One region of the Streptomyces sp. NPDC001231 genome, then DNA from elsewhere that is predicted to be linked to it. Evidence: riboswitches for the same ligand, from Rfam matches in the RefSeq annotation. Region 1 holds a riboswitch; each other region holds the start of a gene.
What was found. A riboswitch is a leader RNA that binds a small molecule or an ion and turns the genes downstream of it on or off. The one in region 1 is predicted to bind thiamine pyrophosphate.

Region 1 (4,022 bases):
CGTCACCGCCGAGGCGAGCATCACCCCGGCACACCCCAGCTCCATGGCCAGCGCCGCGTCCGAGGCCGTACCGGCGCCGGCGTCCAGAATCACCGGCACGCGCGCGTGCTCCACGATCAGCTGGAAGTTGTGCGGGTTGCGGATGCCGAGCCCGGACCCGATGGGCGAGCCCAGGGGCATGATCGCGGCGCAGCCCACGTCCTCCAGCTTCCGCGCCAGCACCGGATCGTCGTTCGTGTACGGCAGCACCGTGAACCCGTCGTCGACCAGCGTCTCCGCCGCGTCCAGCAGCTCGATCGGGTCCGGCAGCAGCGTGCGCTCGTCGGCGACGACCTCCAGCTTGACGAGGTCCGTGCCCAGCGCCTCCCGCGCCAGCCGGGCGGTGAGCACCGCCTCACCCGCGGTGAAGCAGCCCGCGGTGTTGGGCAGCACCCGGATCCCGAGCGACTCCAGCACCGACAGCACGGAGCCGCGCACCGAGGGGTCCACCCGCCGCATGGCGACCGTGGTCAGCTCCGTGCCGGAGGCTGTGAGCGCCCGCTCCAGTACCTCCAGGCTGGGCGCGCCGCCGGTGCCCATGATCAGCCGGGAGGTGAAGGACGTACCACCGAGGACGAAGGGATCGTCGGCCATGGCTCAGCCTCCCTGGACGGCGGTCAGCACTTCGACGCGGTCGCCCTCGGCCAGGGCCGTGGACGACCACCGCGCGCGCGGGACGACGGTCTCGTTGAGGGCGGCGGCCACCCCGGAGGGCGCCGCGCTCAGGGTCCGCACGACGGTGTCGAGGGACGTGCCGGGCGTGACCCGGCGGGGCTCGCCGTTGACGGAGATGTTCATACGGGCCGCTCCGTGAGTGCCGTGGTGTGAAAACGCCTGGGGGAGAAGGGACGGACCTCGTCCGGCAGCTCGCCGGTGGTCAGGACGTGCGCCATGGCGTCACCGGTGACCGGCGTGAGCAGCACGCCGTTGCGGAAGTGCCCGGTGGCCAGCAGCAGGCCGTCCAGCCCGGTCGGGCCGAGCAGCGGCGCGTTGTCGGGGGAGCCGGGCCGGAGTCCCGCCCGGGTCTCCGTGAGCGGCAGCTCGGTGATCCCGGGCACCAGCTCGTGCGCGTCGCGCAGCAGCTCGTACACGCCGCCCGCCGTCACCGTCGTGTCCCAGCCCAGCTCCTCGCTCGTGGCCCCGACGACCAGCTCGCCGCTGAGCCGCGGCACCAGGTAGACCTGGCTGCCGCGCACCACGGCGCGCACGGTACGGCTCAGGAACGGCGCGTACCGCTTCGGTACCGTCAGCCGCAGCACCTGCCCCTTCACCGGCCGCACCGGCGGCAGCACGTCGTCCGGGACGCCCCCGAGCCGTCCGCTGTGGCTGCCCGCCGCGAGCACCACGCGGTCCGCGGCCGGCGCGGTGCCGTCGCGCAGCACACAGCCCGTGGCGCGGTCGCGGGCGACGGTGAGCCGCTCGGCCCACCCGCGGTGGAAGACCACGCCCGCCCGCTCGCAGGCCGTGACCAGGGCGCCGGCGAGCCGCCGCGGGTCGATCTGGTGGTCGCCGTCCACCCTCAGCCCGCCGCGGACGCCCGGCGCGAGCATCGGTTCGAGCCGGCGGCACTCCCGCCCGGACAGCCACTCGGAGTCCAGGCCCGAACGGCGTTGAAGGTCGTGCAGTTCCCGCAGGTGGGCGCGGTCGTCGGCGTCCAGTGCGACGGCGAGGGTGCCGCAGCGGCGGTAGCCGAGGTCGTGGCCGGTCAGCCCGGTCAGCTCGGCCACGAAGTCCGGGTAGCGGCGGGCGGAGGCCAGGTTGAGTCCGAGCAGGGTCTGCTCGCCGTAGTGCAGTTCGGTGACGGCGGCCAGCATCCCGGCGGCCACCTGTGCGGCCCCGCCGCCCGGCTCGGGGTCCACCACGGCCGTGGTGAACCCGCGCTGCGCCGAGCGCCAGGCCGTCACCAGCCCGATGATCCCGCCCCCCACGACGAGGACGTCTGATGTACGTGGCAACGACATGGGCGTCCAGCTCCTCCCTTCGCCGGCATGACCCGGATCAGGTTCGTACGGTCGGAGGCCGCCAGCCTCCCTCTCAGCCCGGTGCGTCCGGGCTCCCGCGAGTGCTTGTACGGTGGCCACCCTAGCCCGCGGAGCGTCGCCCCAGTAAGGGAGCCTTCCGTCCGGGCCGAGTACGCCGGGTACGCCGAGTACGCGGAGACGGGACGTCGTACGAGGCCATCCGGCGGGTACCAGGGGAGACGACCGGCTCGACTTCCGGTACGGCCGGCCCAAGCGGGACGGAACGCCCCCTGACTGACGGCCTGTCAGTTGACTTATGGTGATCAGGTGAGCGACCAGACGCAGGAACAGGGCACATCAGGGCCGCGGCGCGTGGTCGTCGCGGGCGCGGGCATGGCCGGCGTGCAGACCGCGGTCGCCCTGCGCGAGCAGGGCTTCACCGGCACCGTGACACTGATCGGCGCCGAACCCCACCAGCCCTACGACCGGCCGCCGCTGTCCAAGGCCGTCCTGCTGGGCAAGGCCGAGGGTTCCGCCTTCGACATCGACTTCGAGGCGCTCGACCTCGAACTGAGGCTCGGCTGCGAGGCGCTGGCCGTGCGGCCCGACGCGCATGTGCTGGAGACCTCGGCCGGTCCGGTGCCGTACGACGTCCTCGTCCTGGCCACCGGTGCCGAACCGATTCGGCTGCCCGGCGCGGAGGGCGTTCCCGGGGTCCACCTGCTGCGCACCCTGGACGACGCCGAACGGCTGCGGCCGGTGCTCACCGAGCAGCACGACATCGTGGTCGTCGGCGCGGGCTGGATCGGCGCCGAGTTCGCCACCGCCGCGCGCGAGGCGGGCTGCGCCGTGACCGTCGTGGAGGCCGCGGACCGGCCGCTCGCGGGGGCGCTGCCCGCGGAGGTGGCCGAGCCGATGACCGCCTGGTACGCCGACAGCGGCGCCGAACTGCGTACCCACGCGCGCGTGGAGCGCGTCGAACCCGGCGCGGTGGTGCTCGACGACGGCGCGCGGCTGCCCGCGGGCGCCGTCGTGGTCGGCATCGGCGCGCGCCCCGCCACCGGCTGGCTGGCCGGCTCCGGCATCGAGCTGGGCCGGCACGGGGACGTGCTGGCCGACGACCACCTGCGCACGTCCGTGCCGGACGTGTACGCGGTCGGCGACTGCGCCTCCTTCCCCTCGGGCAGGTACGGCGAGCGCCTGCTGATCCACCACTGGGACAACGCGCTCCAGGGCCCGCGCACGGTCGCGGCCGACATCGTCGGCCTCACCCCCGTGGTCTACGACCCGGTCCCGTACTTCTGGTCCGAGCAGTTCGGGCGCTTCGTGCAGTACGCCGGTCACCACACGTCGGCCGACACCGTCGTCTGGCGCGGCGATCGCACCGGACCGGCGTGGACGGTCTGCTGGCTCCGCGAGGGCCGGCTCGTCGCTCTGCTGGCCGTCGGCCGACCGCGGGATCTGGCGCAGGGGCGGCGGCTGATCGAGTCCGGCACGCCCATGGATCCGCGGCTGCTGGCGGACCCGGCGAAGCCCCTGAAGACGGCGACGGCATGAGGCACGCGGCCCCGAGTGGACGGGCCTGGCTTCCGAGTGGCAGTGGCAGATGGCACGCTTGTTTCCGTGACCGAGATTGACACGAAGATCGACGCTCTCGTCCCTGCCTGGCTCACCCTTCCCGACATCGCCGAACAGCTCGGCGTCGAGGTGACACGTGTGCGGCAACTGGTCAAGGAGGGCCAGCTCATCGCCGTACGCAGGGGTGAGAACCGCGCGCTGCACGTCCCCGCCGCCTTCATCGACGGCGACAAGGTCGTCAAGGGCCTGTCCGGCACCCTGACGCTCCTGAGGGACGACGGCTTCACGGCCGAAGAGATGATCGAATGGCTGTTCACCCCCGACCCGACCCTGCCGGGCACCCCCGCCCAGGCCCTCAATGAGAACCGCGGCACAGAGGTGAAGCGCCGCGCCCAGGCCCTCGCCGTCTGACCCGGCCACCCGCCTGCGCACCCGGCCCCGGCT
Region 2 (4,022 bases), on a different contig from region 1:
CGCGAGGGGGACCAGGATCCAGGACTGCCTGAGGTCCAGCGGCGGGCGGTCCAGGGCGATCAGGAAGCCGAAGCCGACGGTCACCGCGGAGACCCCGAGCGGCAGCATCAGCAGCGCGTCGAAGCCGCGTACGAGCCGGCCTGCGTCACGGCGGGTGAGGGCCGCGGCGGCGAGCGCGCCGATCACCACGGCGATGGCGGTCGCCGCGGCGGCATAGCTCAGGGAGGTGCCGACGGCCTCGATCGGCGCGACCAGGAAGGTGCCGCCGTCCGCGTTCGTCAGCGCCCGGTAGTAGCCGAACCGGGGCGCGGTGAGCGACCGCTGCACCAGCACGGCGAGCGGCAGCACGAGGAGGACGGCGACGGTGGCGAGGACCCCGGCCAGCAGCGTCCACTGCCCGGCGCCGCGCGGCCGGCGGGCGGTCAGCGAGGCGTCGACCAGCTTCAGCGCGGACTCCCGGCGCCGCACGGTCCAGGCGTGCACCGCGAGGATCGCGCCCACCGCGGCGAACTGGACGATCGTCAGGACCGCGGCGGTGGCCAGGTCGAAGATCTCGGACGTCTGCCGGTAGATCTCCACCTCGAGGGTCGAGAAGGTCGGGCCGCCGAGGATCTGCACCACACCGAAGGAGGTGAACGTGAACAGGAAGACCATGAGCGCGGCGGCGGCGACCGCGGGCGCCAGCGCGGGCAGGGTGACCTTGCGCCAGGCGGCGAGCGGCGAGGCGCCGAGCATCCGGGCCGCCTCCTCCTGGCGCGGGTCGAGCCCCGCCCACAGACCGCCCACGGTCCGTACGACGACGGCGTAGTTGAAGAAGACGTGGGCGAGCAGGATCGCCCAGACCGTGGTGTCCAGCCGTACGCCCCACAGTTCGTCGAGCAGGCCGCCGCGCCCGACCAGCGCGAGGAACGCGGTGCCGACCACGACCGTGGGCAGCACGAACGGCACGGTGACGACGGCCCGCAGGACCTGCCGGCCGGGGAAGTCGAGGCGCGCGAGGACATAGGCGCCGGGCAGGGCTACGAGCAGGGTGAGCACGGTGGAGGCGAGCGCCTGCCAGGTGGTGAACCACAGCACGTGCCGGATGTCGGACTGCCCGAGCACATCGGCGATCCGCCCCAACCGCCAGGCCCCGTCGGCCTCCAGACCGCGCCGGACGATCGCGGCCACGGGGTAGGCGAAGAACGCCGCGAAGAACGCGACGGGCACGGCCATGAGACCGAGCCGCGCCGCGTTCCCCGTCCGGCGGCCGCGTCCGCGGCCTACCTGAGGACGAGCGAGGTCCACGACTTGACCCACTGGTCACGGTTGGCGGCGATCTTGGCGGGGGCCATGGTCTCGGGGTTCTTGGCCTGGGGGCCGTACTCCGCGAACTCCGGGGGGACCTGGGCGCCTTCGCGCACCGGGTAGACGAACATGTTCAGCGGCATGTCGTCCTGGAACTTCTTGGTGATCAGGAAGTCCAGGAGGGCCTTGCCCCCTTCGGTGTTCCCGGCGTTGGCGAGCAGTCCCGCGTACTCGACCTGGCGGAAGCAGGTGCCCTGCGCGACGCCGGTCGGCGCGGTCTTCGGCCGCGGGTCGGCGTAGATGACCTCGGCGGGCGGCGAGGAGGCGTAGGAGACGACGAGGGGACGGTCGCCCTTGGCCTTCCTGCCGCCGGCGGATCCGGAGAACTCCTGGTTGTAGGCCTGCTCCCAGCCGTCGACGACCTTGACGCCGTTGGCCTTGAGCTTCTTCCAGTAGTCCTGCCAGCCCTTGTCGCCGTACTGGGCGGCGGTGCCGAGCAGGAAGCCGAGGCCGGGCGAGGAGGTGGCGGCGTTCTCGGTGACGAGGAGGTTCTTGTACTCCGGCTTGACCAGGTCGTCGAACGAGGCGGGCGGGGTCAGCTTGTGGTCGGCGAAGTACTTCTTGTCGTAGTTGACGCAGATGTCGCCGGTGTCGATGGGCGTGACCCGGTGCTTCGCCTCGTCGACGCGGTACTGCGGCAGGATCAGGTCCGAACCCTTCGGCTCGTACGACTGGAACAGCCCGTTGTCCAGGGCGCGGGACAGCAGCGTGTTGTCGACGCCGAAGAAGACGTCGCCCTGCGGGTTGTCCTTGGTGAGGATGGCCTTGTTGACGGCCTGGCCGGCGTCGCCGTCCTCGAGGACCTTGACCTTGTAGCCGGAGCTCTTCTCGAAGTCCGCGATGACGCTCTTGGAGACGGCCCATGAGTTGTGGCTGACCAGGGTCACCGTCCTGGAGCCGGCCGAACTCTTCTCGCCCGGCGACGAACCGCACGCCGACAGCGTGACCAGGCCGAGCCCGACCGCCACGGCGGCGAACGTCTTGGTGTGCACTGAAGTCCTCCTGGGGGTTGGCCAGGAAGAGACGCGGCCCTGCCCGGGATCCGCGAGGGACACCCGGGCAGGGCACAACAGCTTGAGTGATGACCGAACTTCCTACCCAGAATGACCTGGGCGAGGTTCAGAGGGTCTGCGGCCGGTGCCGCACTCTCAGCGCTGTGGCGCTCCCCTGTCGGAATATGAAGATGTGTGCGGTATCAGCCTACCGTCCGGCTACCTTTCGGTGGCAGCCAGCTGACCGCAGGCGCCGTCGATCTCCTGCCCGCGGGTGTCCCGGATGGTCACCGGCACACCGTGGGCGGCGATCGCCTCGACGAACGCCTTCTCGTCCTCGGGGCGGGACGCCGTCCACTTGGAGCCGGGCGTCGGGTTCAGCGGGATGAGGTTGACGTGCACCGGCCTGCCCTTGAGCAGCCGGCCGAGCCGGTCGCCGCGCCACGCCTGGTCGTTGATGTCCCGGATCAGCGCGTACTCGATGGACAGCCTGCGCCCGGACCTGGCGGTGTACTCGAATCCGGCGTCGAGCACCTCCCGCACCTTCCACCGCGTGTTGACCGGGACGAGCGTGTCGCGCAGCTCGTCGTCCGGTGCGTGCAGGGAGATGGCGAGGCGGCACTTGAAGCCCTCGTCGGAGAACCGGTGGATGGCCGGAACCAGACCCACCGTCGAGACGGTGATCCCGCGCTGGGACAGGCCGAGCCCGTCCGGCTCGGGGTCGGTCAGGGCTCGGATGGCGCCGACGACGCGGTTGTAGTTGGCGAGCGGCTCGCCCATGCCCATGAAGACGATGTTCGACAGGCGCGCGGGACCACCGGGGACCTCTCCGTCCCGCAGGGCGCGCATCCCGTCCACGATCTGGTGCACGATCTCGGCGGTGGACAGGTTCCGGTCGAGCCCGGCCTGTCCCGTGGCGCAGAACGGGCAGTTCATTCCGCAGCCCGCCTGCGAGCTGATGCACATGGTCACCCGGTCCGGGTAGCGCATGAGCACCGACTCCACGAGCGTGCCGTCGAACAGGCGCCACAGCGTCTTGCGCGTGGTCCCCTCGTCGGTCGACAGATGCCGTACGACCGTCATCAGCTCGGGAAGCAGCGCCTCCTGGAGCTTGGCGCGGGATCCGGCGGGGATGTCGGTCCACTGCTCCGGGTCGTGCGCGTACCGCGCGAAGTAGTGCTGCGAGAGCTGCTTGGCACGGAACGGCTTCTCGCCGATCGCGGCGACGGCCTCCTTGCGCTCGGCGGGCGACAGGTCGGCAAGGTGCCGCGGCGGCTTCTTGGCACCGCGCGGGGCGACGAAAGTGAGTTCTCCGGGCTTGGGCATGGTGGTACCAGTGTCGCAGATCCACTTGGGTGACCTGCGGCTGTCGCTCCCTACGGCTGTCGTTAGCAGTCGTCACCGGTCGCTACTGAGCGGCCTCGGACGGCCCACAGACGGCCCAGGGGCGATCACGCGTCGACTGCCGGCCACTCGTCGAGCCACACCCTGACCTGGTGGGTATGGGCGTGCCAGAAGACCTCAAGCTCGCCCTTGATGATCTCCACGGCGAAGAAGTGTGCACTGCCACCGGCCTCGCCGCACGTAGACGGCGTGCCGAACGCCATAGCGCCGGCGGAGACCACGGCCATGCCGCACGGGATGGACCGGCCCACGCCGCTCGAAGGCGGGCCAGTCATTCGT
Region 3 (4,022 bases), on a different contig from region 1:
GGGAGCGCGGCACCCGCGTACGCGAGGACGAGGGTGTTGACGACGGAGGCGATGTGGTCGCGTCCGATACGGATGCCCGCACGGTACAGCCCGCGCCAGCCCATCGCGGGGTTGGCCTCGTGCAGCTCCCAGACCGCCGAGGTCTGTGTCACCGTCACATCGTCCAGGACGCCGAGCGAGCCGATGATGACACCGGCGAGCAGCAGGCCGCTCATGTCTATCGACGGATACAGGCCGTGGATCAGACCGGTGCTGTCGTCGGTGTTGCCGGTCAGCGCGGCCCAGCCGATGAACAGCGAGCCCAGGAAGCCGATCAGCATCAGCGAGATCAGCGTGCCGAGCACCGCGACCGAGGTACGGGCGGACAGGCCGTGACACATGTACAGCGCGATCAGCATGATGGCGCTGGCCCCCACCACCGCCACGACCAGAGGGTTCGAGCCCTGCAGGATCGCGGGCAGGATGAAGAGGTTCAGCACCAGGAAGCTGATGGCCAGCGCGACCAGCGCCATCACGCCCCGCATCCGCCCGACGACCACGACGGCGAGTGCGAAGAGACCGGCCAGCAGCGCCATCGGGAAGCGCCGGTTGACGTCGGTGACCGAATACTGCAAGTCCTTGGGTGCCGAGGGCTCGTAGGCGACCACGACCTTCTCGCCCTGGTGCAGCTGCCGGGACTGGTCGGGCTGCACGATCTCGGTGAAGGTACGGCCCTTGTCCTTGCCGCCGTCCACCCGGATCGTGGCCTTCTTGCAGTTCCCGGCCTGCTGCTGCGCGGAGGAACCCTCGGCGGTGGAGGTGTCGCCGGTCGGTGTGCCCCCGGAGGCGTTCACCGACTGGCAGCTGACCCGGAGCACCTCGACGACGGTGGCCTGCTGCGTCTGCCGGTCGAAGCCCACCCCGGTGCGCTCGTGCGACGGGGCGCCGCCGGGCCACAGCACGGCGAGTCCGGCAGCCACCAGTGCGGCGAACGGGATGAGGATCGCCGCGATCACCTTGCGGAGGTGTTTCGACACGGGTGCGGCCGGTCCGTGGCTGTGACTGTGCCCGCCACCGCTTCCCGGGCCGTGCCCGGTGCCGTTCCCCGGGCCGTGCCCGGTGCCGTTCCCCGGGCCGTGCCCGGTACTGCTCCCCGGCCCGTGCCCGCCACCGGTCGCGGGTCCGTGTCCGTGGCCCGTGGCGGTGGCTTCCTGGCCGTGCCGGAAGTCCTGTCCGCGTCGGGGCTCGGGCGGCGGATGGGGGAACTGCTCTGTCGTGGTCACCGCCCGATCATCGCAAGAACGGCACAGGCCCACTGTTCACCGCGCCACAAATGACGCTAGCGTGGAGGCACCTTTGCACACGCGGGAGCTCGGAGCACCGGGCTGAGAGGGCGCTGACCTCCGTCTTTGCGATGTTTCACGTGGAACGTGCGATGTTTCACAGGAAACGCCGGCAGACGGACACCGCTGCGTCGACCGCTGAACCTGTTACCGGGTAATGCCGGCGTAGGGAGTAGGTCTCATGACCAACAAGGACGTACGCACGCCTGCCTCCAAGCAGATCTCCAGCGACGCGGAGCGGATCGATTCCGACGCCTCCGGCGGGGAGGCCGGGAAGTCCATCGGCTGGCACAAGGGCTACGTGGAGGGCTCACGCCCCGATCTGCGAGTGCCGGTCCGTCAGGTGCACCTCACCAACGGGCAGTCCGTCACGCTGTACGACACCTCCGGCCCGTACACCGATCCACTCGTCGGTACCGATGTCCGCAGGGGCCTGCCGCCGTTGCGGGAGAACTGGATCGTGGCCCGCGGCGACACCGAGGAGTACGCGGGCCGTCCCGTCCGTCCCGAGGACGACGGGATCAAGCACACCTCGCCACGCGGCGGTCTGCGCAACCTCGACGCGGTGTTTCCGGGACGGCCGCGCCAGCCGCGCCGCGGCCGCGACGGAGGAGCGGTGACGCAGCTCGCCTACGCGCGCCGCGGGGAGATCACGCCGGAGATGGAGTTCGTGGCCATCCGGGAGAACGTTGCTCCCGAGACCGTCCGCGAGGAGATCGCGGCGGGCCGCGCGGTGCTGCCGGCCAACGTCAACCACCCGGAGATCGAGCCGATGATCATCGGCAAGCGGTTCCTGGTGAAGGTCAACGCCAATATCGGAAACTCCGCGGTGTCCTCCTCCATCGAGGAGGAGGTGGAGAAGATGACCTGGGCGACCCGCTGGGGCGCCGACACGGTCATGGACCTCTCCACCGGCCGCAACATCCACACCACCCGTGAGTGGGTGCTGCGCAACTCCCCCGTCCCCATCGGCACGGTCCCGCTCTACCAGGCCCTGGAGAAGGTCGACGGCAAGGCCGAGGAACTGACCTGGGAGATCTACAAGGACACCGTCATCGAGCAGGCCGAACAGGGCGTGGACTACATGACCGTCCACGCCGGGGTACGCCTCGCCTACGTGCCGCTGACCGCGAACCGTAAGACCGGAATCGTCTCGCGCGGCGGCTCGATCATGGCCGCCTGGTGCCTGGCGCACCACAAGGAGTCGTTCCTCTACGAGAACTTCGAGGAGCTCTGCGAGATCCTCGCCGCCTACGACGTCACGTACTCGTTGGGCGACGGACTCCGGCCCGGCTCGATCGCGGACGCCAACGACGAGGCACAGTTCGCGGAACTGCGCACGCTCGGGGAACTCGGCCGGATCGCCAGGCGTTTGGACGTACAGACCATGATTGAGGGCCCGGGCCATGTCCCGATGCACAAGATCAAGGAGAACATCGACCTTCAGCAGGAGATCTGCGATGAGGCTCCGTTCTATACGCTCGGCCCGCTGACGACGGACGTCGCCCCGGCGTACGACCACATCACCTCCGGCATCGGCGCCGCGATGATCGCCTGGTGGGGCACGGCCATGCTCTGCTACGTGACGCCCAAGGAGCACCTGGGGCTGCCCAACCGTGACGACGTCAAGACCGGCGTCATCACCTACAAGATCGCCGCCCACGCGGCCGACCTCGCCAAGGGGCACCCGGGCGCGCAGGAGTGGGACGACGCACTGTCCGACGCCCGCTTCGAGTTCCGGTGGGAGGACCAGTTCAATCTCTCCCTCGACCCGGACACGGCACGGGAGTTCCACGACGAGACCCTCCCGGCGGAACCCGCCAAGACGGCCCACTTCTGCTCGATGTGCGGCCCGAAGTTCTGCTCGATGAAGATTAGCCAAAGCATCACAGAGCGGTTCGGCGGTGCAGCGGCTGAGGGGGCCACGGCGGAGGAGATCGCTGAGGGCATGCTGCAGAAGTCGAAGGAGTTCGCGGAGGCGGGGAACCGGGTGTACCTGCCCATCGCGGACTGATGGAGCGGCTGGGTAGTTCTTCTGCTGAGCGGGGCTACCCAGCCGCCGGCCGCATGGAACCATGCTGCTTCTGCGCAGGAGGGCAGGTCGACTCGCCTCGAAAAACTGGTTCGTAGGCGGCAGTGGAGTCTCGTACGGTCGTCGGCGTGATGGACATGATCGGTGAACCGCGCAGGATCGGAGTGCCCGAGCCTGAAGCGAGGCTGCGGTTCGAGGCAGAGCCCCAGAAGGCGGGCTCCGGGGCACGGCGCAGGCTGCTCGTACTCGATGGAGATCCCGCGTTCGAGCTCTCCTTCTGGTGTGGGACGTGTCAGTTCCTGTTCCAGCGACTTGAGGGTGCCAACCAGACGTTGTCGTTGGAGAGCATGCAGGAACGCCTCGCCGGTCGGCTCTCCGACCTGGACGACGACATCCTTGATGCGTTCGGCTCCTTGCTGCCGGAAGGCGACTACCTCCCTTGGCTGCTTCGTGTCGAGCCACGGCTGGTCACTCCGGGCCAGGAGGGTGACTACTTCAGCAATGAGCAGGTGGCCACGTGGGGAATCGACCAGTTCTGGGGACTTCCGGAGCACCCGCGCACGCCGTACTACCGCACGTTTGAGACCGCGGTCGATGACGCCGCGCATCTCTATGAGTTCGTCGTGCCGATGGTTCCCCCGTCCTGGAACGAACGGGAAAGGGTGGAC

Region 2: another riboswitch for thiamine pyrophosphate. It lies ahead of ACFY3J_RS10070 (thiamine ABC transporter substrate binding subunit); the one in region 1 lies ahead of thiO (glycine oxidase ThiO).
Region 3: another riboswitch for thiamine pyrophosphate. It lies ahead of thiC (phosphomethylpyrimidine synthase ThiC); the one in region 1 lies ahead of thiO (glycine oxidase ThiO).

What each region holds. Positions count from the first base shown of each region.
Region 1 covers NZ_JBIAXS010000002.1:254-4,275, forward strand. The annotation lists gene ACFY3J_RS02745 (thiazole synthase) at 1-633, opposite strand, end outside; gene thiS (sulfur carrier protein ThiS) at 637-837, opposite strand; gene thiO (glycine oxidase ThiO) at 834-2,000, opposite strand; TPP riboswitch at 1,997-2,109, opposite strand; gene ACFY3J_RS02760 (NAD(P)/FAD-dependent oxidoreductase) at 2,328-3,557, shown strand; gene ACFY3J_RS02765 (Rv2175c family DNA-binding protein) at 3,624-3,989, shown strand.
Region 2 covers NZ_JBIAXS010000006.1:206,141-210,162, reverse strand. The annotation lists gene ACFY3J_RS10075 (ABC transporter permease) at 1-1,215, opposite strand, end outside; gene ACFY3J_RS10070 (thiamine ABC transporter substrate binding subunit) at 1,263-2,339, opposite strand; TPP riboswitch at 2,421-2,526, opposite strand; gene rlmN (23S rRNA (adenine(2503)-C(2))-methyltransferase RlmN) at 2,559-3,665, opposite strand; gene ACFY3J_RS10060 (hypothetical protein) at 3,791-3,970, opposite strand.
Region 3 covers NZ_JBIAXS010000005.1:97,551-101,572, reverse strand. The annotation lists gene ACFY3J_RS08175 (YibE/F family protein) at 1-1,262, opposite strand, end outside; TPP riboswitch at 1,334-1,511, shown strand; gene thiC (phosphomethylpyrimidine synthase ThiC) at 1,504-3,336, shown strand; gene ACFY3J_RS08165 (hypothetical protein) at 3,486-4,022, shown strand, end outside.